Regions from separate parts of the Desulfitobacterium sp. THU1 genome, predicted to be linked through region 2. Evidence: a T-box and tRNA genes for the amino acid it is inferred to sense, from the RefSeq annotation. Region 2 holds a T-box; the other holds one or more tRNA genes.

Region 1 (12,520 bases), on a different contig from region 2:
TTCTAATAATTTTAATGCGTCGCGCTACAGTGCTCACGGCTATGAGTCGAAGACATAGTAAATAAAGGGTTTGCAGTTTGCCAATACTATATCTTAAGGAGCTGATTGAATGGAAATTCGTTTTCATGGTCACGCTTGTTTTGAAATCATAGGTGAACAAGGAAGAATTCTTATCGATCCTTTTCTTAGAGACAACCCTACTACAGATCTCGGACCTGAAGATTTCACCCAGTTGGATGGTATTTTAGTTACCCATGGCCACGCCGATCACTTAGGTGATGCCATCGAGATTTCCCGAAAAACCGGGGCTCCCATCATTGGGGTGTTTGAACTGGCACGTTTGTGTGCAAGGTATGGAACCAACACCCATGCTATGCATATTGGCGGTAAACATACCTTCAATTTCGGTACGGTCCGTTTGACGCAAGCTCTTCACGGGTCTGTGTTCGAGCCGCGTGAGGAAGAGGAATCCTATACTTATGCAGGCGTAGCCTGCGGATTTTTGATTCAAATAGAGGGAAAGTGGCTTTATCATGCGGGGGATACGGGTTTATTCGGTGATATGGAGTTGATTGGACGTCGACACCCTCTGGAAGTGGCTATGCTGCCGATCGGGGATAACTATACCATGGGGCAAGAGGAAGCTGTATATGCTACAAACCTTTTGCGGCCAAAGGTTGTCATTCCTATGCACTACAATACCTTCCCCTTGATCCAACAGGACCCGGTGGAGTTTGTCGATCTCCTGCAACGCAAATTTCCGGCCAGCAAAGGAAAAATTCTTTTGCCGGGTGAGTCCCTTATGATTTGAGAACTTAAATTAATTACACAGTTACCTGCTCATTTGGGCAGGTATTTTTTTTATAGTTTAGGAGAAACTTTACTAAAGGAGTTGATTCACATGACACGTAGACCTTGTACTGCAAATTGTTCTTATTACCTTGAGGGTCGCTGTCGCTTAAAACAACAACCCATTGAAAGAAAGCATTTCTGTGCTTATTTTGATGGCCAAGGTATGAGTAGGGGGACGATTTGATGAAGGAGAAAAATATAAAGTTGAGAAGAATGGATCTACTGGAGGATTTGAAGATGGAGATTGCTGCTGAATTGGGTTTGCTTGACCAAGTGCGTGTGAAAGGGTGGCATTCCCTCTCGGCGAAGGATGCCGGAAAAATTGGCGGGATCATGACGCAGCGTATGAAAAATAAGGATTCGAGCTCTTTGCCAAATCAATCTGAAGAATAGAGCATAGTAAAGCATTATATAACAGATGCAATTTCGACAATTATTTTTTCAATATAAAATGGTAATATCACTTTCAGATCTTCAACTGTGGTATAATAAAGTCTGAAATCGCTTGAAAGAGTAGGGAGCGTTACGATTGAGTCAGACGAAACATCAACAAATTTTAAGCTTTATTGAAGGACTTGCTGTGGGTAGCAAGGTCTCTGTTCGCTTTATCGCGAAAGAGCTGGACGTGAGTGAAGGTACTGCCTATCGGGCAATTAAAGAAGCAGAAAATAAAGGCTTTGTCCGTTCCATCCCTAAAGTTGGAACCATACGTATTGAAGGAGCAAAGGAGCGGCGCATTGAAGATCTAACCTTGCGTGAAGTCTCTCAGATTGTCGAAGGAATTGTTCTCTGTGGTTTTGAAAGTCTAGATAATTCACCCAATAAGTTCTTGATTGCGGCCATGGAATTAGATGCTATGGAACGCTACTTGGAGGAAAATGCCTTATGTATCGTAGGCAATCGTCATGATGCACAGATGATGGCCTTACAAATGGGTTCTCCTCTACTCATTACAGGTGGCTTTGAGCCTCAAGATGATATTATCCAGTTGGCTAAGGAAAAGCACTTGGCGATAATTCAGTCCCCCTATGATACTTTTGCTGTGACCACTATGATCAATCGGGCTCTTTATGATCGTTTGATTGAGAAAGAACTGATTCTGGTTGAGGATATCATGGTCAAGGATGTCAACTACCTTACTACCGATGGTACCGTGGGAGACTGGCACGAGCTATCGCAAAAAACCAGTCACAGCCGTTTTCCTATCGTTGATGAAAACAAGATTGTGGTCGGGATGCTCACGGCTATTGATGTGGCAAGTGCGGATATGAATACTTCTATAGTAGACGTTATGAACCCCAACCCTTATGTGGTCGGTCGCGAAGACTCGGTCACTCATATTTCACGGATCATGCTTTGGGAAGGTTGGGAGATTGCTGCCGTCGTGGATCAAGGTGCTCTGATCGGTATCATTAGCCTTCAGGACGTGCTGGAAGCTTATCAACAGATTCAAAAGCAACCCCAGTTCGGTGAAACTGTAGATAATTTGATTCTAAGCGGGTTCCGTTATGTTGAAGATCCTGATTTTCTGACCATTGAGGGTGAAATTACCCGGTTCATGATCAATGAGTTCGGTTCAGCAAGTGCGGGTGTCTTAGTGACCTTGATGAATATGGCCGGATATATTGCATTGCGTAAGCAGTATCGCTTGGATGCGATTACGGAGAACTTCACCTTTTATCAGCTCCAACCGATCCCGGTTGGGACCGAAATTCGCATAACTGTTAAATTATTGCTTGTTGCTAAGAAGCATTGCAATATTGAAATCGATGTATATTCAAATAATCAGCTCTTGGCTAAAGCTCTCATGACAGCAAGAATGGGTGATAAGAAGGTTTCTTAAATTATCCAATTCATAAACTTATCCGATATAAAAATAAAGATGTGCTAATCAGCAGTGATTAGCACATTTTGCATTATCATCGATGAACTATTAACGGTCCGAGAGATTCGAGAAGCTTGTTATTGAAAACTAATGGACTACGCACTGGAAAAGCTTTAAAATAAAGATATCTGATTTTATAGCGCGAGAGGCGTTAGGTTGATGGCATTCGAGAGGAGGCATTGCAAAGTGGCATTTGTTCATCTTCATGTTCATACCGAATATAGCTTGCTCGATGGGGCAGCTCGGGTCGAGAAATTGGTGCAGAAGGCAGCCGAGCTTGGCATGCCGGCTGTGGCCATCACGGATCACGGTGTGATGTATGGGGTCATTGATTTCTATAAGGCCTGTAAAAAAGCAGGAATAAAGCCTATCATTGGCTGTGAAGTCTATGTGGCACCGCATCGGCGGACCGAGCGGGTGCCGGGTCGAGATGATAATAACCGCCATCTTGTGCTGTTGGCTGAAAATGAGGAAGGCTATAAGAATCTCATTAAATTAGTATCAATGGCTCATGTGGACGGCTTTTACTATAAGCCTCGGGTGGACAAGGATATCTTAAGAAAGCATAGTCAGGGACTTATTGCTTTGGGAGCCTGTTTAGCCGGGGAAGTATCGGAGTATATTCTAAATAATCAATTGGAGACTGCTATTAAGAGTGCTCTGGAATACGAGGATATTTTCGGAAAAGGGAACTTTTTCTTAGAGGTTCAAGACCATGGACTTGAGGAACAGCAACGTGTAAATGTGGGAATGTTCCAAGTACATAAAAGAACGGGTATCCCCATGGTAGCTACCAATGACGTCCACTATGTTAACCGTGAGGACGCCTTTATTCAGGATGTGCTGATTTGTATTCAGACAGGAAAAAATCTCACCGATTCCTCCCGTATGAGTTTTTCTAGTGAGGAATTTTTCTTGAAATCCGAAGCGGAAATGAATCTTCTCTTTGGTGAACATCCGGAAATTCTGGCGAACACTGCTGAAATCGCTAAGCGCTGTCAGGTGGATTTTAAGTTTGGGGACCATTTTCTTCCGGACTTTGAGGTGCCTGAAGGCTATACCTTAGATGCTTATTTGCGACAAAAATGCTATGAAGCTTTCCCGCGCTTCTACCCGAACCAGACTGCAGAAGAGACGGAACGCCTGGAGTATGAGTTGGGTGTCATAGCCCAAACAGGATTTTCTGGTTATTTTCTAATTGTCGCCGACTTTTGCCAGTATGCCCGTCAAAATGGTATTGCTGTAGGCCCAGGTCGGGGTTCGGCTGCTGCTAGCATGGTGGCCTACCTTATGCGAATCACCGCTGTAGAACCCATGCAGCATGATTTGCTTTTCGAACGATTTTTGAATCCGGAGCGGGTGAGCATGCCGGATATCGATATAGACTTTGACCCGGAAGGACGGGAACGAGTCATCCACTATGTGATGGAGAAGTATGGTGCGGACAAGGTCTGCCAAATCATCACCTTTGGAACCATGGGAGCCAAAGCAGCTATTCGCGATGTCGGAAGAGTGCTGGGCATTCCCTTGGCTAGAGTGGATAAGGTCGCGAAAGCTATCCCCTCTGATTTAGGGATGACTCTGGAGAAAGCCCTTACCGTATCCCCTGATTTGGGCAAGCTTGTCGAAGAGGATGAGGAGATCAAAAAGCTCTATGATATAGCCCGGGCCCTTGAAGGTATGCCTCGTCACTTTTCAACTCATGCCGCAGGGGTAGTGATTGCTAAGGAGGCCTTAGATACCTATATTCCTTTGCAGAGAACCTCTGACGGGGGCTTTACCATGACTCAGTTCCCCATGAAGACGGTAGAAGAGGTTGGTCTTCTCAAAATGGACTTTTTGGGACTGCGTAACTTGACGATTATTCAAGAGGCATTGCATCAAATTCAGGTGAACTGCGGAGAGACTATAGACCTAGAGGAACTACCCCTCGATGATCAATCAACCTATGAAATGCTTTCTACGGGGAGCAGCACCGGCGTGTTTCAGTTGGAAAGTGGGGGCATGCGCAATGTTCTCAAGGAACTAAAACCTTCCTGTTTTGAAGATATTATCGCTGTTGTTGCACTATTCCGCCCCGGACCGATGGAACAGATTCCGGAATTTATTCGACGTAAGCATGGGGGAAAGATATCTTACATTCATCCTATGCTTGAACCCATCCTAAAGAGCACCTATGGGGTTATTGTCTATCAAGAGCAGGTCATGCAGATTGCTCGAGACCTTGCCGGGTATTCTCTGGGGCGAGCGGATTTACTGCGGCGAGCCATGGGGAAGAAGAAAATGGAGATCATGGAAGAAGAGCGGCAAAGCTTTATCTATGGTTTAAAAAGCCCGAGCGGAGAAGAGATTATCCCCGGAGCCTTAAAGTGTGGGTTGTCTGAACAAGAAGCGGTCGAAATCTTTGACCTAATGGCAAAATTTGCCGAGTATGGCTTTAACAAGGGCCACGCTACAGCGTACGCCTTTATCTCTTACCAGACGGCTTATCTGAAAGCAAATTATCCCCTGGAGTTCAACGCGGCGTTAATCAGTACGGTTATGAACTCTGCAGACAAGGTGTCCTTTTATATCCATGAGGCACGGCAAAGCGGGATTCAGATTCTGCCGCCCGATGTTCAATGCAGTCAAGTCGGCTTCAGTATTGAGGGTCAGGGGATTCGCTTTGGCTTAGGAGCCATTCGTAACGTGGGTGTGAATGTGGTAGAAAAGATTATTGAAGCGCGTCAAGAGGGACCCTTTGCGTCACTTTATGATTTCTGCATTCGAGTGGATGCTAAGGTGTTGAATAAAAGAGTCTTGGAAAGCTTGCTAAGAGCTGGAGCCTTTAGTTCAATTTGCCAAAGGGCTCAAGGATTAGTGGCCCTGGATTCCGTCCTAGAAATGGCCCAACAGCGACAGAAGGACAAGGAAAGTGGACAGTTTTCACTATTTGATTTTGGTGATTCTGTGGATGAAGGGGTTGACCTTCCTGATGTAGAAGAGTATCCTCCCCAAGAGCTCTTGGCGATGGAAAAGGAGTATCTTGGCCTTTATCTCAGTGGTCACCCTCTGGAAAGTGTGCTTCCAAAGTTGAAGAATGCTACCTCTGAGGATATTATGAGTTGTCTCGAAGGGGATGAAGAAAAGAAGGTTATTCTGGGGGGAATCGTGACCGGCTACCGTACGACAGTGACTAAACGTGGTGAAATGATGGCCAGCTTTGTGCTGGAGGATTTGACCGGAACAATCGACGTCCTGGTATTCCCAAGGATTTTTGCCCAAAGTGCGCGGCTGACAGATGATCAGATTGTGGTGGTTGAGGGAAGATACAATATCCGGGATGAGGAAAGAAAGATTTTTGCAGAACGAATCACGGACCTTGAGAATGCTGCTGGACGTACTAAACCTCTTGGTAATAAAGATTTCTCGGCTAGAAAGTCCTTGCCTAATTCAAAGCAGTCCGCTCAAACTGAAAATTTGCATCCCACCTTACCTCTTCCTTCCCGTAAACTCTATTTGCGCTTTCCCTCTGCGGAAACCCCTCTTCTCGAGGAGATTTTCCCTGTGCTTCAACAATACTCCGGCCCTAACCCAGTGCTTTTCTTTTTTGAAGCGGACAAAAAATTGGTACAAGGAAATCGCGAATTTTGGGTAAAGGATATAGAGGAATTAGTTCAGGACTTGTCAAACATACTAGGAGAAGGAAATGTTGCATGGAAAGTCAATTCTATGTAATAGTGATAGGATAAAAGTGAGAGAAAAAGGAGCAGGACTAGTGCGTATTGCAATTTATCCCGGAACATTTGACCCGGTGACCAATGGACATCTCGATATTCTTAAACGAGTTACAGCATTTTTCGATGAGGTCATTGTTGCGGTGGCTGTGGACAGTAACAAAGCCACGCTTTTTTCGCTGGAAGAGCGTATTCAGCTTTTAGAAACTTCCACTCAAGATATGCCCCATGTGAAGGTTAAAGGTTTTCAAGGTCTTACGGTTGAATTTGCCAGAGAATGGGGAGCCAGTGCTATCATACGTGGTCTGAGAGCCATGCAGGATTTTGAATATGAATTCCAATTAGCTCTGATGAATAAAAAGCTGGCCAAGGATATTGAAACAATTTTCCTAATGACTCAAAGCGAGTATTCATTCATAAGTTCCAGCTCTATTAAATGGGTAGCAAGTTTAGAAGGAAGTATCAGTGAATTTGTTCCCGCACATGTTGAACAAGCTATCTATAAAAAGTATCATCGGGATGGAGAATAATGCCTAGCCAGCCTATGTTTCCGGTCCAAATTGTTTATACTTATACTGTATGAGTCACGATGGACAGGCTCTGTTGCAAGATAATTAACCCTGTGTTATTATGAAAAATATTAACTGGTCACTAAATTTGTATCTAATGACACCTAACGGTATTTAACATATCCATAGATTAACGGGTATGTTTCTCTTTTTGAACGAGGAGGATTCGCCATGTGGACCGTTATCTATATTGCGCCTAATAAGGCCATTGCTGAAAAGTATAAAAAGTCTCTTAGCGACGAAGGAATGCTAGTGCAACTTCGTCCTATTGGTTCTTCTCACTTAGGGGATCACGCTTCGGTTGAAATTCTCGTACCTGAGTCAGAAGCAGAAGAAGCCCATGAAATTATCACTAGCTATATGGGGAGCTAGACATGTTAAAAGATATATTCCGTAAAAAACACAAATACGCAACACTCAGTTCACTCCCACCTAAACCTCAGGCGGAAGGGGAGCGGGCTTACTCATCTGTGCCCGTTGAGCAAACATCTTCACGTAAGGAATTGCCTGATGGACTTTGGGCAAAATGCCCAAAATGTGGGGACGTGCTGTTTAATAAAGACCTTATAGAAAATCAGCGGGTTTGCACCCACTGTAGCTATCATTTTCGGATTCCGGCTCGGGAAAGGCTTAATCACCTGATTGATTCAGGGACCTTCGAAGAATGGGATAGTGAACTATTAACGACCAATCCTCTGGGGTTTCCTGAATATGAGGAAAAGTTGGAGGAAGCACATAAAAAATCCGATGTTTCCGAATCCGTCTTAACGGGAAAGGCTAGTATCGAAGGATTACCCGTAGTACTGGCTTTTAATGAGGGGAATTTTATGATGGGTAGCATGGGCTCGGTAACCGGGGAAAAAATTACTCGGGCCATTGAGCGGGCCATCGAATTACGCTGTCCTGTTATTATTTTTTCTACTTCCGGTGGTGCACGCATGCAAGAGGGCATCTTATCTTTGTATCAGATGGCAAAGACCAGTGCGGCTTTAGGCCGCTTGGCAAAAGAGCGCCTGCTTTATATTTCCGTATTAACTGACCCTACCTTTGGAGGAGTCACCGCCAGTTATGCTTCCTTAGGGGATATACATATTGCTGAACCGGGTGCTTTGATTGGTTTCACCGGACCTCGGGTTATTAAACAAACTATGCGTAAAGAACTTCCGGAAGGGGCTCAAACTGCCGAATTTAATCAGGACCATGGGCAGATTGATTGCGTAGTAGAACGTGCCGAGATGCGTGCGACGCTAGGTCGTTTATTACGCTATCATCAGGAAGGGGCAGGTTATGGCTCAACACTTTGATTTTGAAAAGCCAATTCTTGAGTTGGAGAAAAAAATCGCGGAGTTGCAGGAGTTTTCCAAAGAGAAAGATATCAATCTTTCGCCGGAAGTTTCCAAACTCATGCGCAGGCTTGTACGCTTAAGGAAAGAAATCTACGGCAACCTAGAACCTTGGCAAAAGGTCCAGATTGCTCGCTATACCGAACGTCCTAATATCTATGATTATATCCCTTTGCTTTTTGAGGACTTTATCGAATTCAAAGGGGATCGACTTTACGCTGATGATCGTGCTATCGTTGGCGGTATTGCACTATTTCAGGGGATTCCGGTGACAGTCGTTTCCCATATCAAAGGCAAAGATACCAAGGAGAATATTCAGAGAAACTTTGGTATGCCTCATCCCGAAGGCTATCGTAAAGCCCTTCGCCTTATGGATCAAGCGGAGAAGTTCCGTCGACCGATCCTAACCTTTATCGACACTCCCGGTGCTGCCTGTGATCTGGAGGCCGAGGAAAGAGGACAAGGGGAAGCCATAGCTCGTTGTTTACAAGCTATGGCTCACTATACGGTTCCTATTATCTGTACGGTCATCGGGGAAGGGGGGAGCGGTGGAGCTCTGGCCTTAGGCGTTGGGAATACCATCTTGATGCTGGAAAATTCTTTTTACTCGGTAATCGCTCCTGAGAGCTGCGCGTCGATTCTTTGGAAAGATCCAAGCAAAGCCCAAGAAGCGGCTTCTGCTTTGAAGTTTACAGCCCAAGACCTTCTAGAGCTAGGTATTGCTGATGGTATTATCAAGGAACCCTTGGGAGGTGCCCATCGAAGTCTTGAGCGAACTGCTGAGGAGATGAAGAAGGTCATCACCCAGGAATTTGACAAACTGCGCAAAGCTTCACCAGAGGAACTTCAGGCGACGCGCTATGAGAAGCTCATGAATTACGGTAAATTTGCCGAGCAGGCTTGGGAGGAGCAATTGACACAGGAAACTCAAGATGCTCAAGGTGATCGAGTTGTTTTGTCAGAATCTCAAGCTTATCATGAGGGTCAAGGTTCCCCTGATGTTCAAACCTCAGATTCTCTAGATGATGATAATATCTAAATGCTGTTCGTTAGGTTTCATTACAAATAGTTTCATTAAGAACAGTTTCATAGAATACCTTGACATTTTTTAAAAACTTATGCTATTATATCTAAGTCACCTGTTGCCGTGGTGACCTGCAAATGCAGTACGCGAGTGTGGCGGAACTGGCAGACGCGACGGTCTCAAAAACCGTTATCTTTACGGATGTGTCGGTTCGATTCCGACCACTCGCACCAACAAAGAATTGAAAAAGAGCCGCAAGGCTCTTTTTTGGTATATCAGATATTTACATCGCGCAGACATTCTAGGGCAGATAGCATCCAACCTGCGGGCGGTCAGTTTAGATAACGAGATGTATCGGAGGAAGTTACTTGCATGCCAGCTAATATCGCCAAAGTGAAGGGAACACCTTCTCTGACAAAAGAATTAGCTCCACTTAACTGGGGAAAACGCATTGCAGCGGTATTGATCATCCTAGCCGGAGTATGCTGGGGAATTATCGGTTTATTCTCCAGAAATTTAGCAACGGGTGGATTAAGCTCAGTGCAGATTACGGCATCACGGTGCATTGTGACTGCTGTTTGTCTATCGACTTTTTTGATAATAAAGGATAGAGATAAGCTAAAGATCAACCTTAAAGATCTTTGGTTATTTCTGGGCACAGGAATCTGCAGCATCGTGTTCTTTAATATTTGCTACTTCACAGCCATAAAGTTGGCCACTTTATCGATGGCTTCGATTTTATTGTACACAGCACCCTGCTTTGTGATGATTATGTCAGCCATTTTGTTTCGTGAACCCATCACTATGCGAAAGATAGGGGCCTTAGTTTTAGCATTTGGTGGGTGTGTTCTGATTACCGGTATATCAGGGAAGGGCGGATCCTCCAATCTTTCAGGGCTGGCAATAATCACCGGTCTTGGAGCTGGGATTGGTTATGCTCTGTATAGCATTTTTGGGAGCATTGCCTTAAGAAAATATCACCCCTTTACGGTTACGGCCTATACTTTTATTGTGGCGTCTCTTAGTTTATTGCCCTTTAGCAATAGCATCGACATCGTAACAATTGCTTTAGAGAATAGAAATGTTCTTATCAGTGGATTACTGTTAGGGGTAGTTTCCACCCTTATTCCCTTTTTGCTCTATACCAAAGGGCTGGAGCATATGGAAGCAGGAAAAGCCTCAGTGATGGCTTTCGTTGAGCCCATGGTGGCTACCTTAGTCGGAATACTGATATTTAAAGAACAACTGACCGCACAAAATATCTTAGGCATCTTCCTCATCTTCTCATCAGTCCTCGTCTTGAATTGGCGAACTCGCCAAAAGATGGATCGAGGGACAGAACCCGTATCATAATTCAAAAAAATATAGGGAGGAATTTTATGAAGTGGGATTTCATCAACCATATGCAGAAAGTCTATGATCTTCTACAGATGTTGGAGCAAGAAAAGAAGAATCGAGATTACCCCTTTGCTTGGGAGCGGGTTCATGCTACGAGTTGCGCTCAAGTAGGGAGGTTGTTAGCCCAAAAACGTGGAGTGGATCTGGAACTGGCTGCATTGGCTTGTTCCCTTCATGATATCGGTCGTTGGTATACAGGACTTCAAAAGGATCATGCTCTCCATGGGGAAGATCCCGTGAGGCGTTTTTTAGAGAGCTATCCCTTGAATGAGGCAGACAAAAAGAAAGTCATTCAGGCTGTCATTCACCATTCGGAAAAGGAGAAGGTGGGCGGGCCTTTAGAGGAAATCGTCAAAGACGCGGATATCTTAGACTGTTATTTTCATGGTGATGCAATTACGAAACCCTATCATGTGGCAAGATTAAAGAAAACTATGGAGGAGCTGGGACTTTACTCATAGCGCAAAGCCTCAACAGGACTCATCTTCGCTGCTTTTCGTGCCGGATAAAGACCGAAGAAAAGCCCAATCGAAGTGGAGAAGGCAAAGGCTATGACAATGGTGGTGGGGGATATGGATGGCGGAATATTCGCCAACCCTGCGGCAAGCACACCGCCGCCGATCCCAAGGAAGGTACCAATAGCACCACCGATAGAGCAGATCACTACTGCTTCAATGAGAAATTGGATCATAATATCCTGATACCTGGCCCCTAAAGCTTTGCGAATGCCGATCTCTCTTGTGCGCTCCGTAACGGAGACCAGCATGATATTCATTACCCCGATTCCACCTACCAAAAGGGATATAGCCGCTATGGAACCGATGACCAACTGCAAAATAGTCATAATCGTATCGATCTGTTCAACATCTTCCTGAAGGCTGTAAGTGAAGTATCTATCTTCGGTATGATGACGGCCGTTCAGAATCTGCTTAACCTGCTTCATGGCACTTTCGGTCTTCTCTTTACTGACGGCACTGGCTTCGACGTAAGGGACATAGTCAACATTGAGCATACTTTGGGAAGTAGAGAAGGGGATATATACAGCAGATGGCTGATTTGGCCCGCCCATTAAAAAATTATCATCTCGTTGGCTTACCCCGACTACGGTCATGGAGAGTCCAAAGATATCGATTTGCTTATTCAGGGGATCTTTCCGGCCAAAAAGATCTTCAGCCAGCTTACTGTCGATCACTACTACCCGCCGGCCCCCTTTTTCATCACTCTCGGATAGAAATCTTCCTCTTTCTAATTTGATATTTCGAATATGCTTGTACTCGGGCCAAACACCGTTAACATAGACCCGTTTACTATTCCTCTCATATTTAGCTGGGAGAGAACGATCATTTATTGGTGAAATATATTTAAGATCGGGGGCGACGCTTTTGATCACGTTAATATCCTGAGTGGTCATCAGATCAGACGCGGTAATGGGGGAGTTCTCGTCGCTACGCGGATAGACTTGGAACATATTGGTGCCGATGGCTTCCAGAGAAGACACAATGGCAGCTTGCCCAACCTGGCCGATGGCTACGACTGTGATTACAGCAGCCACCCCGATAATAATACCAAGCATAGTCAAGGTTGAGCGCATTTTATTGGCACGGATTCCCTCCAGGGCGATCTGGATGCATTCTTTTAGATTCATATCAGTCCCTCCTCGGCAACAAGGAGCCCGTCTAAAATATCCCTGGCTAGAATCTGCTCCTTGACTGGATGGTCTTCCGTGAGGTGGC
Region 2 (12,520 bases):
GACCCTGAGGAACTTGTAGTGCAACAGTTTGCGGTACTGGCCGATAAGGAACAATGATCTTCTGACCATCTTTGAGCTTCTCCGCAGGATTGATCTGATCAATATTTGCTTCAGGCAAAGGGTTAACTTGTTTTAAAGCATCATCCAAACGAGCATTCACCGGCAAGTGAACAAGCCCAGGCTTCTCCACAGCACCAGATACATAGACGATGATCTCTCGACTTTCACCAGCGCTTTCGACCAAAACCTTAGAGTTGTGAGGCAGGATAAATTTCCCAAGGGCTAACACAATCATAAGCCCTAAGACTCCCCACCAAACATAGCGAGTTTTCCGCTCCAACAGAATCACCCCCTATTCCTTGAGATTAATCATATCTCGATAGTAATATGGGGTTTTTCTCCATATTTTCCGCAAATTCCTCTCTCGAATTACAGCAAGGTTTGTCGAATTCGCCTAATATTGATTTGTAGGTAATTTTTTGTTCATCTGTTATCTTCTTAGGCACTCAAGGGCAGGTAAATAGAAAAGACATGCCGTTCCAGAGCGAAACGACATGTCCAATATGAAACCATAAATTTTTAAATCAAAGAAATATTAAATAGGAACGACTTCAAAGCAAGCGGTAACCGTTCTTCAGGAAAAACCTACTTCACAACCACATTAACCAGCTTACCCGGCACCGTAATCACCTTTTGAATCTCTTTCCCTTGAATCCACTCGACTAGCTTAGGCAGTGACCGCACCAATGCTTCTAATTCTTCGGCAGAGATTTGAGCCGGCACTTGGATGCGTTCCCGCAGCTTACCGTTCACCTGGAGTACTACTGTGACTTCATCTTGAACAAGAGCACTTTCATCCACCTTCGGCCACTCCCGACTATGAATACTTTCTTCGTGACCCAATTCACTCCAAATCTCTTCCGACATATGCGGGGCAAAAGGAGACAGGAGCAGGAGAATGCTTTCCATAGCTTCGCCAGCTGCCGCTACGTTCACATTAGACTGTTCTTTATAAAGATAAAGAGCATTGACCAGCTCCATAATCGAGCTGACGGCAGTGTTGAAGTTAAAGCGCACTCCAATATCCGAGGTCACCCTTTGAATAGTTTGGTGGGTTTGACGACGCATATCCTTAGCAGCTTTATCCAACTCACCAAAATTGCGATTCTGTAGATGTGCAGTCTCATTTGAAGGTTGCCCTTTCAGAACATCCTCATATTGAGCTGCAAGGCGCCACACCCGATTTAGGAAACGATAACAACCTTCCACCCCTTGATCACTCCACTCCAGATCTCGCTCGGGTGGAGCTGCGAAAAGAATGAAAAGACGAGCAGTGTCTGCCCCATACTTGGAGATGATTTCCTCAGGACTTACCACATTACCCTTGGATTTGGACATCTTCGCCCCACCCAAGCAGACCATGCCTTGGGTCAAGAGATTTTCAAAGGGCTCATCGACCTTGAGATAGCCAAAATCTCGCAATGCTTTAGTAAAGAAACGCGAATAAAGCAAATGAAGAATAGCATGCTCTACTCCACCGACGTATTGATCCACATTCATCCATTGATCTGCAGCTTCCTTGGAGAAAGGCAGCTTATTATTCTGCGGATCCGTATAGCGGAGGAAGTACCAAGATGAGCACATAAAGGTATCCATCGTGTCGGTCTCACGAAAAGCCTTACCACCACAGGTAGGACAAGTAGTTTGCTTGAAGCTTTCGGAAGAGGTCAACGGATTTTCCCCAGCTTTAAAGACCACATCATCAGGGAGTATCACTGGTAGCTGGTCCTGAGGGACGGGGACGATTCCGCAATGGTCGCAGTACACCATCGGAATAGGTGCACCCCAATAGCGCTGGCGGGAAATGAGCCAGTCACGGAGGCGGAAGTTCACCTTCCTCTCCCCAAAGCCATCCCGTTCAGCTTGAGCGGACATTTTATCCCAAGCGTCCATGTTCTTTAGTCCATCATATTCTCCCGAATTTACCATGATTCCTTCGCCCGTAAAAGCCGCTTGAAGTGGAGCATCTTTCTCCACTGCAGGAGTACCTTCGGGAAGAATAACGGTTTTAATGGGGAGGTTATATTTTGCTGCAAACTCAAAGTCCCGCTCATCATGAGCAGGAACACCCATAACAGCACCTGTCCCGTAGTCAAACAGGACATAATTGGCAATCCAGATGGGCACCTTCTTGCCGTTATACGGGTTCAAGCAATAGGCACCGGTAAATAAGCCTTCTTTCTCAGTTTCCGTGGAAGTCCGAGCAATCTCATTAAGTCCTTTCATGCGGCTGATAAAGCTTTGGACCTCTTGCTCATATTCAGTGCCCGCAATCAGTTCTTGAACTAAAGGATGCTCTGGGGCTAAGACCACATAGCTTACCCCAAAAATTGTATCTACTCGTGTAGTATAAACCCTGATCTTATCCTCACGATTTTCAACCGAAAATTCTACCTCTGTTCCCTCAGAGCGACCAATCCAGTTTTTCTGCATGGTTTTGACCTTCTCAGGCCAGCCCTTAAGCTTTTCCAGATCATCCAGCAATACTTGAGCATAATCCGTAATTTTAAAGAACCATTGCTCCAAATCTTTTTTAGTTACCTCTGTATCACAGCGTTCGCAAGCCCCATCTACCACTTGCTCGTTAGCAAGCACAGTGGCACATGAAGGACACCAATTTACGGCAGCTTTTTTCTTATACACTAGGCCATGCTTATAAAACTCCAAAAACATCCACTGGGTGAACTTGTAATAATCCGGATGGCAAGTGGCGACCTCCCGGTCCCAGTCATAGGAAATTCCCATCTCCTGAAGCTGCCGCTTCATATTGGCAATATTCTTCCAAGTCCATTCGGCCGGCGGTGTTTGATTCTTGATGGCAGCATTTTCAGCAGGCAAACCAAAAGAGTCCCAACCGATGGGATGCAGGACATTAAAGCCCATCATGCGCTTATACCGGGCAATGACATCTACGATAGAATAGTTACGGACATGTCCCATATGAAGATTACCTGAAGGGTATGGGAACATAGCTAAAGCATAGTATTTCGGCTTATCAGAATGATCATCAGCCTTGTAATCTTTTCTATCTACCCATTGCTTCTGCCATTTGGATTCAATCTCCGAAAACAGATATTTCTCTTGCATAAAATATTTCCCCCTTAAATCCGAGCTTGCCTAATAGCTTCAAAATAAGTTAAATAGCAAAAAACTCCCGTCCCCTAAAGGGACGAGAGCATAATCCCGCGGTACCACCCAATTTCAATAGCACTTTGTCGATCTTAACGGCTCGCACCGGTACCCATTGTTACCTGGGTACAGCTCCGGGGCGAGTGTTCATCATATCCTCTAGCAACTTTCACCAAACGTTGCCTCTCTATAATGAGGTATATGGGATTGCTCCCCTTCATTGCCTTTAATGCTCTTTTTCTAACTAAAAATATAGCAAAATAAAATATATTTTATACTATCCATAATTAACAAAAATGTCAAGTTTTCTAAATCATCTGCTCAAATCGAGTTGCTTAGGTCGTCGTAAAGCTGACTGTCTTGGCGTCTCCCCAAAGCCGCTCAAGATTATAAAACTCTCGCTGATCCGGAGTCATAATATGAATCACCAGATCCCCGCAATCCACAAGAACCCATTTGGCTTCTTGAAGACCCTCGACTCTTAAGACAGTCACCCCTAATTCTGGAAGTTTATCAGTTAAATTATCCGTAATCGCTTTGACTTGAGTTGTGGAGTTTCCGGTGACAATCAAGAAGTAGTCTGTGACCATCGAAATCCCCTTAAGATCTAGGAGTATGGCATCCCGACCCTTCTTCTCTTCAACTAGAGTTATAGTCCCTTGCAATTGATCATCTGTCAGCAAATTTTTGCCTCCTTTTTAAATCTTCATAGGTAAGCCGCGTCTGCGGATGAATGGCACGCTTACTCTTTAGCAAATAATTCAAAGTATGTTCAACACATAATAGTGTACCGTTCTCAAGATTATCATACAAGGATTGACGGAGTTTGTCCACATTCGGAAATGTTCGGTAAGGTTCTGTTAAATCTGCACTATAAATCAGCATCTCTAATTTCCCCATACCCGGAGCCCCCAATGTATGATTTGCTATGGCAGCAAGGACTTCCGTATCCTTATAACCCAATTCATGTTCTAACCAGTATGCTGCTAGAGGACCATGTAGAACATGTGGATTATCTTCAGCTGCAGTATATTGACTTAAGTGCCATTCTCTAGCTAACTCAATTTGCTCCTGTAAGCTAATTTCCTTTTTTATATCATGTAGATAAGCAGCAATCTGAGCCTTATCTTCGTCCACATGATGCTTGGCGGCTAGTTCCTTTGCCCACTGTACGACTCGCAAAGTATGGCTAAAGCGTTTCGTCGACATAGAACGTTGAGCGAGCTCATTTGCTTGCTGAATATCCAAGACACTTAAACTCCTTTTATTAGATTCAGATACGCCGAGAAGACCCTTCTTACCCATCGGTAAGAGGGTCTCCGTAGGATTATGTTTTCTACATCTGTTGCTTTGGTCGAGCCTCGTTCACTGTTAAAGGACGGCCCCCGAAATCCTTCCCATTAAGATCTTCAGCCATGCGTGATGCATCGTCATCTTCAACCTCGACAAAACCAAAGCCTCTTGAACGGCCAGTTTCACGATCGGTAATGATACGACTGCTGATGACTTGACCATACTGGCCAAAGAAAGAACTGAGATCTTCGGAGGTTGTGTTCCAAGGTAAATTTCCGACGTATAGGGTTGCCATTTTGTTGTCACCTCTTGCTTTTTGGATTCGATTTTAGTATAAGCAAAAGCATCAGAACTATACTTATTTAATCGTGTAATTAAACTATATCACATACAACCCTGCCTCTTCAACATAGAGGCGAACCGGCTCCGGAAGTAAATAACGAATAGTTTTCCCCTCTTTTACCCGGGATCGGATATCCGTTGAAGATATGGCGAGGGCCGGTACATCGAAAAGGTGTATGTGAGGAATGAATTCCGGATACTTTTTTTCAAATTCTATCAGAAACTCATCTGGAGCAAAGCCTGGCCGGGAGGCCCCGATGAAGTGGCTTAAGGAGAGAACAGACTGGACATCTCGCCAAGTAAAAATCTCCCGAAACGCATCGACTCCCGTAATAAAATAAAGCTCATGCTCCGGATAGATTTTATGCAATTGACGTAAGGTATCCACTGTATAGGAATATCCTTCTCGCTCAATTTCTAGATCTGAAACTTCAAAAAAGGCGTTGTCAGCAATCGCTCGCTTCACCATCTCATAACGATCCTTAGGCGCAGTTATGCGCCGACCAATCTTGTGTGGCGCTTTACCCGTAGGAATAAAAATCACTTTCTCCAGGTGAAACTCATGACGAGCCATCTCCGCCGCCACCAGATGCCCATAATGCAGAGGGTCAAATGTGCCCCCCATAATCCCTAATCTGCGGGTTATTCCGATGTCAAATTTATCACTCATTGGATCCATGATTCATGCTCCATCTTCTTTAACTCGAGCTTGATTTATCTCGGCAACATAATGATGGGGTTCTTTTTTGATTCGCGATAAAGCAGAAAATTTCTACCGATCACTTGAACAAGCTCAGATGATGTGCGTTCAGCTAATTGCTCGGCCGCTCCCTGAACATCTTCTGCACTATTCGGAAGGATCCTGCCCTTCATTAATTCCCTCGCTGCCAAAGTCTCTTCTGCCTGAACAACGACAGAATCTGTCACTCCACCTTTACCTACCTGTAAGATGGGGTCCATTTCATTGCCCATGGCACGTAGGAAGCGCTTTTGCTTTCCGGTTAACACCGCAAAACCTCCAATCTTTCGCTAACTCTATTTATTCTTGCCATTCAAATTGAAGTCCGGCAATTTGAACCTTATCCCCTTCTTTAATCCCCTCTGCGCGCAGGGCCTTTTCAATTCCCATAGCTTTAAGGATATTTTGGAAGCGGTAAAGTCCATCCTCAGTATCAAACATCGTCATTTTGACATGCTTTTCAATCTCTTGACCCGTAATTACGAAGCTATCTTCTTCACGAGTTATCTCGAAACGATCGGGGGCTTCTGCATGAGTTACCCTATGCTGTTCCTCTTCCTTCACGAAAATTTCCGGAACAGGCACCTCCGGCAAAACTTGGGCTACGCCATAAACCAGCTCCTGAAGCCCTTCCCCGGTCGCGGCAGACACTGGGAAAATACGATACTCTTCACCTAGTTGCTCTTCTAATCGTTTTAAGTTTTCCTCGGCGCCGGGTATATCCATCTTATTGGCTACGATCAGCATGGTCCGATTCGCTAGCTCTGGACTATACTGGCGAAGCTCATCTTTGATGATTTTGAAATCTTCCAAGGGATCCCGTTCCTCTGAACCTGCTATATCTAAGACATGCAGAATAAGACGTGTTCTTTCCGTATGCCTGAGAAATTCATGCCCTAATCCGGCACCCGTATGAGCTCCTTCAATAAGACCGGGAATATCAGCCACAACAAAGCTTTCCCCATCTTCAAGGTCAACCACCCCAAGATTAGGAACAAGCGTCGTAAAATGATAATCGGCAATTTTAGGCTTGGCTGCAGAAATCCGGGAAATAATCGTCGACTTTCCCACATTAGGGAATCCGACCAGACCGACATCAGCCAAAAGCTTCAGCTCAAGCAAAAGATCCCGTTCCTCTCCGGGTTCCCCATTTTCGGCGACCCTAGGGGCTTTGTTGGTATTACTCATAAAACGGGCATTGCCTCGTCCGCCTCTTCCCCCTGTTGCTACTATGGTTTGCTGACCATGCTCAACGAGGTCGGCAAGAATTTCCCCCGAAACCGCGTCTTTCACTACGGTACCCACGGGAATCCGTACAATCATATCCTCGCCGCTCTTCCCGTGCATATTTTTCGCTTGTCCATGCTCGCCGCGATCGGCTTTGTATTGGCGCTTATAGCGAAAATCCGCCAAGGTCCACAATCCTTCATCAGCTTCAAAAATCACTTTGCCGCCTCGACCACCATCCCCGCCACTGGGTCCTCCGTCAGGAACATACTTTTCACGACGGAAAGCCACTGCTCCGGCCCCACCGTCTCCACCTTTAACATAGATTCTTGCCTGATCGTAAAACATGACATTATCCCCTTCTGATCCCTAAGCCATAGTACACATCGTATCACTTAACCTCTTTATCCAGAGTAAAGCAAGATTACATTATCGCATTTTAATCTATTTTGACTAAAATTACTACAATCTTAGGCTATGTTCAAAAATAACTTTTTCATCATCTAATAATGAAATACGACAGCCAAAGCTTTCCGCACCCCATAAATCGATCTCAACAACAGGGTCCTCTAAACCTTGAAAACTATTGAGAATTGCAGCTAAACACTCTTTAGTGTACCCGAATACGGCTTCACCATATTCTTCTTGCCAAAATTCTTGCCAAAACTCTTCTTTTTTTACAGGACTAGCGAGCTGAATTTCAACCCACAGTCCTTCCTTGCGTAGGTCAATAACTAAGCCAAGGAGGGATGCGGATACGATATCCTGAGGAATCTGTCCGATCTGCTGCTCAGCCTCTAAACCCCCAACCCCTTCTTGCATATAGAGCAAGGCTCGGTCCGCCTTACCTAACTGTAGATACCCCATAATCACTTGCCAGTGGTTGAGGAAGTCATGGCGCTGCAGGCGGTAGTGGGATAGCTGCTCAGCGAGGAGCAGTCTTTCTATGGTGGGTTTTGGCATTGGGTTCACCTCGTCTTAAAATAGTCCCGATAGACAGAAAACCCCCGGGATTCTCCCAGGGGTGCGATTCTGAATGCCAAAATTTAAGCTTGAGCAACCTGGCGCTCAGGATAAATGCTAACTTGTTTACGAGTGCGATCTTTGCGTTCGAATTTGACATAGCCATCGATGGTTGCAAAGAGGGTGTCATCCTTACCCAAACCGCAGTTTTTGCCAGCATGAAACTTTGTTCCCCGTTGACGAACAATAATGTTGCCTGCAGTAACGAATTGACCGTCTCCACGCTTCACGCCAAGACGCTGTGCATTACTATCACGACCATTTCGAGAACTACCTACCCCTTTTTTATGGGCGAATAATTGCAGATTCATTTTTAACATGGAGTCCACCTCCTCCGATTGATTTTCACATATTCTGAACCATAGCTTTGTCGAATTCCTTCAATACCTAAAACCATGGTTCCTAAAATCCATTGGGCATGCTCCAGTGTCACAGGCTCTAATTCTGGGAGAGTACAGCTTAAAAACCCTTGCAGGTCGTCCACTTCAACCTCCGGTTTGTTTGGAAGATAATGTTCCAAGCCGTTGACTGCTGAGATACCAAGCGCGGATACGGCGGCACAGACAACATCAAGTCCATACTCGGCATATCCTGCGTGCCCTGATAATTCAAACTTGTGAATCTGCTGGCTGTCATCCAACCAAAGATTCAAGATAATACCTTTGTGCTTCATCTTAAGCTTGAATAGCTTCAACCACTACTTTTGTGTAGGGTTGGCGATGACCTTGCTTGCGACGATAATTCTTCTTGGATTTCATCTTGAAGACAATTATCTTTTCGCCTTTGCCATGCTCCACGACTTTCAGAAGAGCCTTAGCACCTTCTACAACCGGAGTTCCAACCTTTACCGCTCCGTCCTTTTCAACTAAAAGAACTTGATCGATGGTCACGGTATCTCCTACATTTGCGTCAAGCTTTTCCACAAAGAGGACTTTGCCTTCTTCGACACGGAATTGCTTACCGCCTGTTTCGATCACTGCGTACATTATTTACACCTCCCATGCCTAGACTCGCCTTGTCAGGCCGGTTTGCTAAAATCCTTTAAAAGAATTTTAACATTAAACCTGTTGAAATTGCCTGTTTCGCGCGGTTGCGGTGAGAAGTCACCACATTTAGATATTTTAGCACCTATTACCCAATGTTGTCAATTATTAAAGACCCTTATTGTCAACTATTAGTCAATCGAATTAATAGTCGAATAACTCTTTGCCCTTCTGCAAGAATGAAGCGGATTCTCTAAAAACTTAGCTGGACACTACGCAGAGTTAACCAATCCTTTTAGCTAGGAATAGATTGTTAAGGAAAGCAACAAATAGTTTTTATGTCCAATAATTAGTTTTTCTCACATATTTACACTTTATTCAATCTTCACAATAGGTAAGGAGTGAATAGTCATGACCTCGCGTTTTGAAAGGCTTATCCAGGAAGCATCCTTCCCTCCCTTCGCCGAACGCACCTTTTCCAAAGCGATTACTCCAGATCAAATGTCTCGCTCGCGCATCCAAACGTATCAAGAGGAAGCTATCAAAGAAGTGATCAGCCGCGCCTATCAAAACTCTCCCTTTTATCAGGATAAGCTCACTCAAGCCGGGGTTCAACCCGAAGATATTCAAACTCTTGAGGATCTTGAGAAAGTACCCTTTACGACCAAAGAGGATCTACGGCAAGATCCCTGGATCCGTTTAGCTTGTGATAAAAAAGAAATAAGCCTAATTCACGTCTCGTCGGGAACAACAGGCGGAAAAGAAATCTATACTCCCCATACCTGGAAAGAGTACTACTTTAACCACTCCATTATCTATCCTCGGCTTACTCCGGTCAAGAGAGAAGACATCGCTTTTGTAGCCCTGCCCTATGAAATGAGCCAATCAGGGCTTAACTTTCACAATCTATTTTTAATCGGTCATCAAGCCACCGCTGTTCCGGTCGGGAAAGGCGGCGCCTATTCCACCCCAGAAAAAACCATCAAGCTCATGAAGAACCTCAAGCCAAACTTTATTGCAACTTCTCCCTCCTACGCGATCCATCTTGCCGAAGCGGCAGAAGCGGCATCCCTTGACTTAACAACCCTTCCTCTTAAAAGAATGTTCGTCGCCGGGGAAGGGTGTTCTAACGCCTTTCGCAACCGGTTGGAAAAAATATGGAACACCACAGTTAATTTTCAATACGGAGCCACGGAATGCGGCTTTATTGCCAGGGAATGCGATCTGCATGATGGCCTTCATATCACAGCAGCCCATGTCCTCGTCGAAATCGTTGACCCTGTAACAGGCAAAGTCCTCAAGCCCGGTGAAATTGGCGAGATTGTCGTGACTTGTCTCCTTCGCTTTGACACCCCCTTAATTCGCTACCGAACTCAGGATTTAGGTTATCTCAATCCCAAGATCTGCCGATGCGGAGTCGCTTTGCCTCGTCTCTATCACTTAGGACGCGCAGCCGATCACATTACTCTGAAGGGAAAATCCTACTCCCCCTATGCTTTAGAGGAGTATCTTATTAAACTCCCAGAGATCGGAAATTGGTATCAATTTATTGTTCAGCACGGAGATAACGAACAACTTACCATTCTCACTGAACCTGCCCACGATGTTGTAGTAACCCCTGAGCTAATCCAAAAATGTTCCCGCCAGCTCCATGCTGCCATAGGGGTATCTTGTGAAGTGCAATTCGTGGAAAAAATGGATCGCCCCATGATAAAAGCCAAGAGGATTAAATATACGGATTAATCGCACAATCCCCTATCAATACAAATGCAAATGGAGTGAATTTATTATGAAATATCGCTTTAAAAATCATCTGCGCAATTATACTCAAGAGCCTATCCTCAAGCGTTATTCTAATCTGACTGAAAAGGAGGCGACCCTTGAAAAACTCCTAGAGTTTCAAAAGGATGCCTTACAGGCCAATATAGCCCAAGCTTACAAGAATCCTTTCTATTACGAAAAGATGAAAGAAGCGGGAGTTAAGCCCCAAGACATAAAAACCTTGTCCGATCTCGCCAAACTCCCCTTTACCACTAAGGATGAACTGCGCAGAAACCCTTGGCAACTCTTGGCCACAGACAAGCGGGATATTAGTTTGGTACACGTCTCCACCGGCACTACTGGAGGAGAAGAAATCTATATGATGCAAAGCTGGAGAGATCTCTACCTTAATGAATTCTCTGCAGGCTATCCCCATTTGCTTAAACTCGTCCCCGGGGATATCTGCATCAATGCATTGCCCTATGAAATGAGTTCCTCGGGTCTAGCCTTTCACAAAGTGTTTATGGAGATCTCCGGTGTCACCGTTGTGCCCGTGGGCAAAGGCGGGGCATACTCTACTCCCAGAAAAATTGTTCAAGTTATGAAGGATTTGCAGCCCACAGTAGTCATGACGACACCCTCCTACTCTATTACCCTTGCCGAAGCCGCTGCGGAGATAGGCTTTGATTTAGCCAGTCTAAATCTTAAAAAGGTCTGGTTAACGGGAGAAGGCTGTTCACCTGCTTTCCGGGATCGGGTGGAGAAAATCTGGGGGACCATCGCTAATTTTTACTATGGATCACTTGAGGCCATGGGGCTTGGCATCGAATGCGATTACCATGCGGGTTACCACATCCCCATGGGACACGTCATTATTGAAATTATCGACCCCCAAACCGGTGAAGTCTTAGAGCCTGGAGAAATTGGCGAAATTGTCACGACACCTCTTTTGCGCTTCGATACCCCTTTACTTCGCTATCGGACTCTGGATTTAGGGTATATCGATCCCGAACCTTGCGAATGTGGCATGACCTTTCCTCGCTTTTTTATGAGGGGGCGTACTGTAGATCAAATCACTATTCAGGGAATTGGATTTTCTCCTTTCTATTTAGAGGAATTCCTCATGCGCTTACCCGAGGTAGGAAACTGGTATCAATTCGTTGTCCAACCCGAAGATAATGAGAACTTGAAAATTCGCACCGAGCTTGCCCCTGGGATTGAACCTACGCCTGAATTAGCCGACCGGCTTGCCAGCAAAATGGAATACTCACTTGGCATACCCTGCGAGTTTGAATTTCAAGAGAAGCTCATGCGTACAGGGGCTAAATCAGTCCGTGTTGTCCGCGATTGAACGATAGGAGGAACCTTAATGATTATTGACGCCCATGCTCATCTATCGGATAGCTCCTACGGGAATCTCGCCCTTTACCTGGAACAACTCAAGGAGGCCGGCATCAACCGCGGTGTTGTCCTCCCCGGCGGTACAATGGATGTTCGCAAGATGACCGAGTATGTGACAGGGAAAGCTAAACCAGAAAACCCCATCCCCAATAACGATTATATCTCCCAAGCCTTTAATGCCCATCCTAACCTCCTCATAGGCTTCATGAATTTAGACCCCCACGAAGCTAATGTGGCGAGTAAGCTAGAAAATGGTTTCAAAAGCGGATTTCGCGGACTAAAGCTCTCCCCCATGACTCACCAATTTTCCTTTTCCAGCAAGGCGGTTGCCGAACTAGCCTCTATCTGTGGTGCATACGGTTTCCCTGTGTATTCACACACGGTCTTTAGCCCAGGCTCCAATACCGCTAAGTATATCGCTTTAGCCAAACAATTTCCAAAAACAAACTTTATCCTTGGGCACATGGGATTTGGACCTGCCGATGTAGAGGGACTTGAAGCTGCTATGAAGCTAGATAACTTTTTCTTAGAAACCTCCAGCGGAAGTTTCCTGCATATCAAA

The links. The T-box of region 2 lies ahead of leuS (leucine--tRNA ligase). A T-box ahead of a tRNA ligase gene usually reads a tRNA of that ligase, here a tRNA-Leu.
Region 1: it encodes a tRNA-Leu, which carries the amino acid that the T-box ahead of leuS (leucine--tRNA ligase) is inferred to sense. The anticodon was not compared.

What each region holds. Positions count from the first base shown of each region.
Region 1 is NZ_JBBWUA010000003.1:100,136-112,655, reverse strand. Features, by position in the region: gene AAC978_RS04315 (glycosyltransferase family 4 protein) at 1-65, shown strand, start outside; gene AAC978_RS04310 (metal-dependent hydrolase) at 110-811, shown strand; gene AAC978_RS04305 (small, acid-soluble spore protein, alpha/beta type) at 1,036-1,245, shown strand; gene AAC978_RS04300 (DRTGG domain-containing protein) at 1,382-2,695, shown strand; gene AAC978_RS04295 (DNA polymerase III subunit alpha) at 2,924-6,454, shown strand; gene coaD (pantetheine-phosphate adenylyltransferase) at 6,495-6,983, shown strand; gene AAC978_RS04285 (glutamate decarboxylase) at 7,194-7,394, shown strand; gene accD (acetyl-CoA carboxylase, carboxyltransferase subunit beta) at 7,397-8,326, shown strand; gene AAC978_RS04275 (acetyl-CoA carboxylase carboxyltransferase subunit alpha) at 8,310-9,404, shown strand; tRNA gene AAC978_RS04270 (tRNA-Leu) at 9,536-9,622, shown strand; gene AAC978_RS04265 (DMT family transporter) at 9,762-10,742, shown strand; gene AAC978_RS04260 (HD domain-containing protein) at 10,769-11,248, shown strand; gene AAC978_RS04255 (ABC transporter permease) at 11,239-12,432, opposite strand; gene AAC978_RS04250 (ABC transporter ATP-binding protein) at 12,429-12,520, opposite strand, start outside.
Region 2 is NZ_JBBWUA010000001.1:451,012-463,531, reverse strand. Features, by position in the region: gene AAC978_RS02175 (helix-hairpin-helix domain-containing protein) at 1-295, opposite strand, end outside; gene leuS (leucine--tRNA ligase) at 646-3,147, opposite strand; T-box leader at 3,223-3,419, opposite strand; gene rsfS (ribosome silencing factor) at 3,525-3,872, opposite strand; gene yqeK (bis(5'-nucleosyl)-tetraphosphatase (symmetrical) YqeK) at 3,859-4,437, opposite strand; gene AAC978_RS02155 (RNA recognition motif domain-containing protein) at 4,526-4,777, opposite strand; gene nadD (nicotinate-nucleotide adenylyltransferase) at 4,862-5,503, opposite strand; gene yhbY (ribosome assembly RNA-binding protein YhbY) at 5,539-5,832, opposite strand; gene obgE (GTPase ObgE) at 5,864-7,138, opposite strand; gene AAC978_RS02135 (Spo0B domain-containing protein) at 7,253-7,753, opposite strand; gene rpmA (50S ribosomal protein L27) at 7,837-8,133, opposite strand; gene AAC978_RS02125 (ribosomal-processing cysteine protease Prp) at 8,127-8,486, opposite strand; gene rplU (50S ribosomal protein L21) at 8,488-8,799, opposite strand; gene AAC978_RS02115 (phenylacetate--CoA ligase family protein) at 9,208-10,539, shown strand; gene AAC978_RS02110 (phenylacetate--CoA ligase family protein) at 10,586-11,908, shown strand; gene AAC978_RS02105 (amidohydrolase family protein) at 11,927-12,520, shown strand, end outside.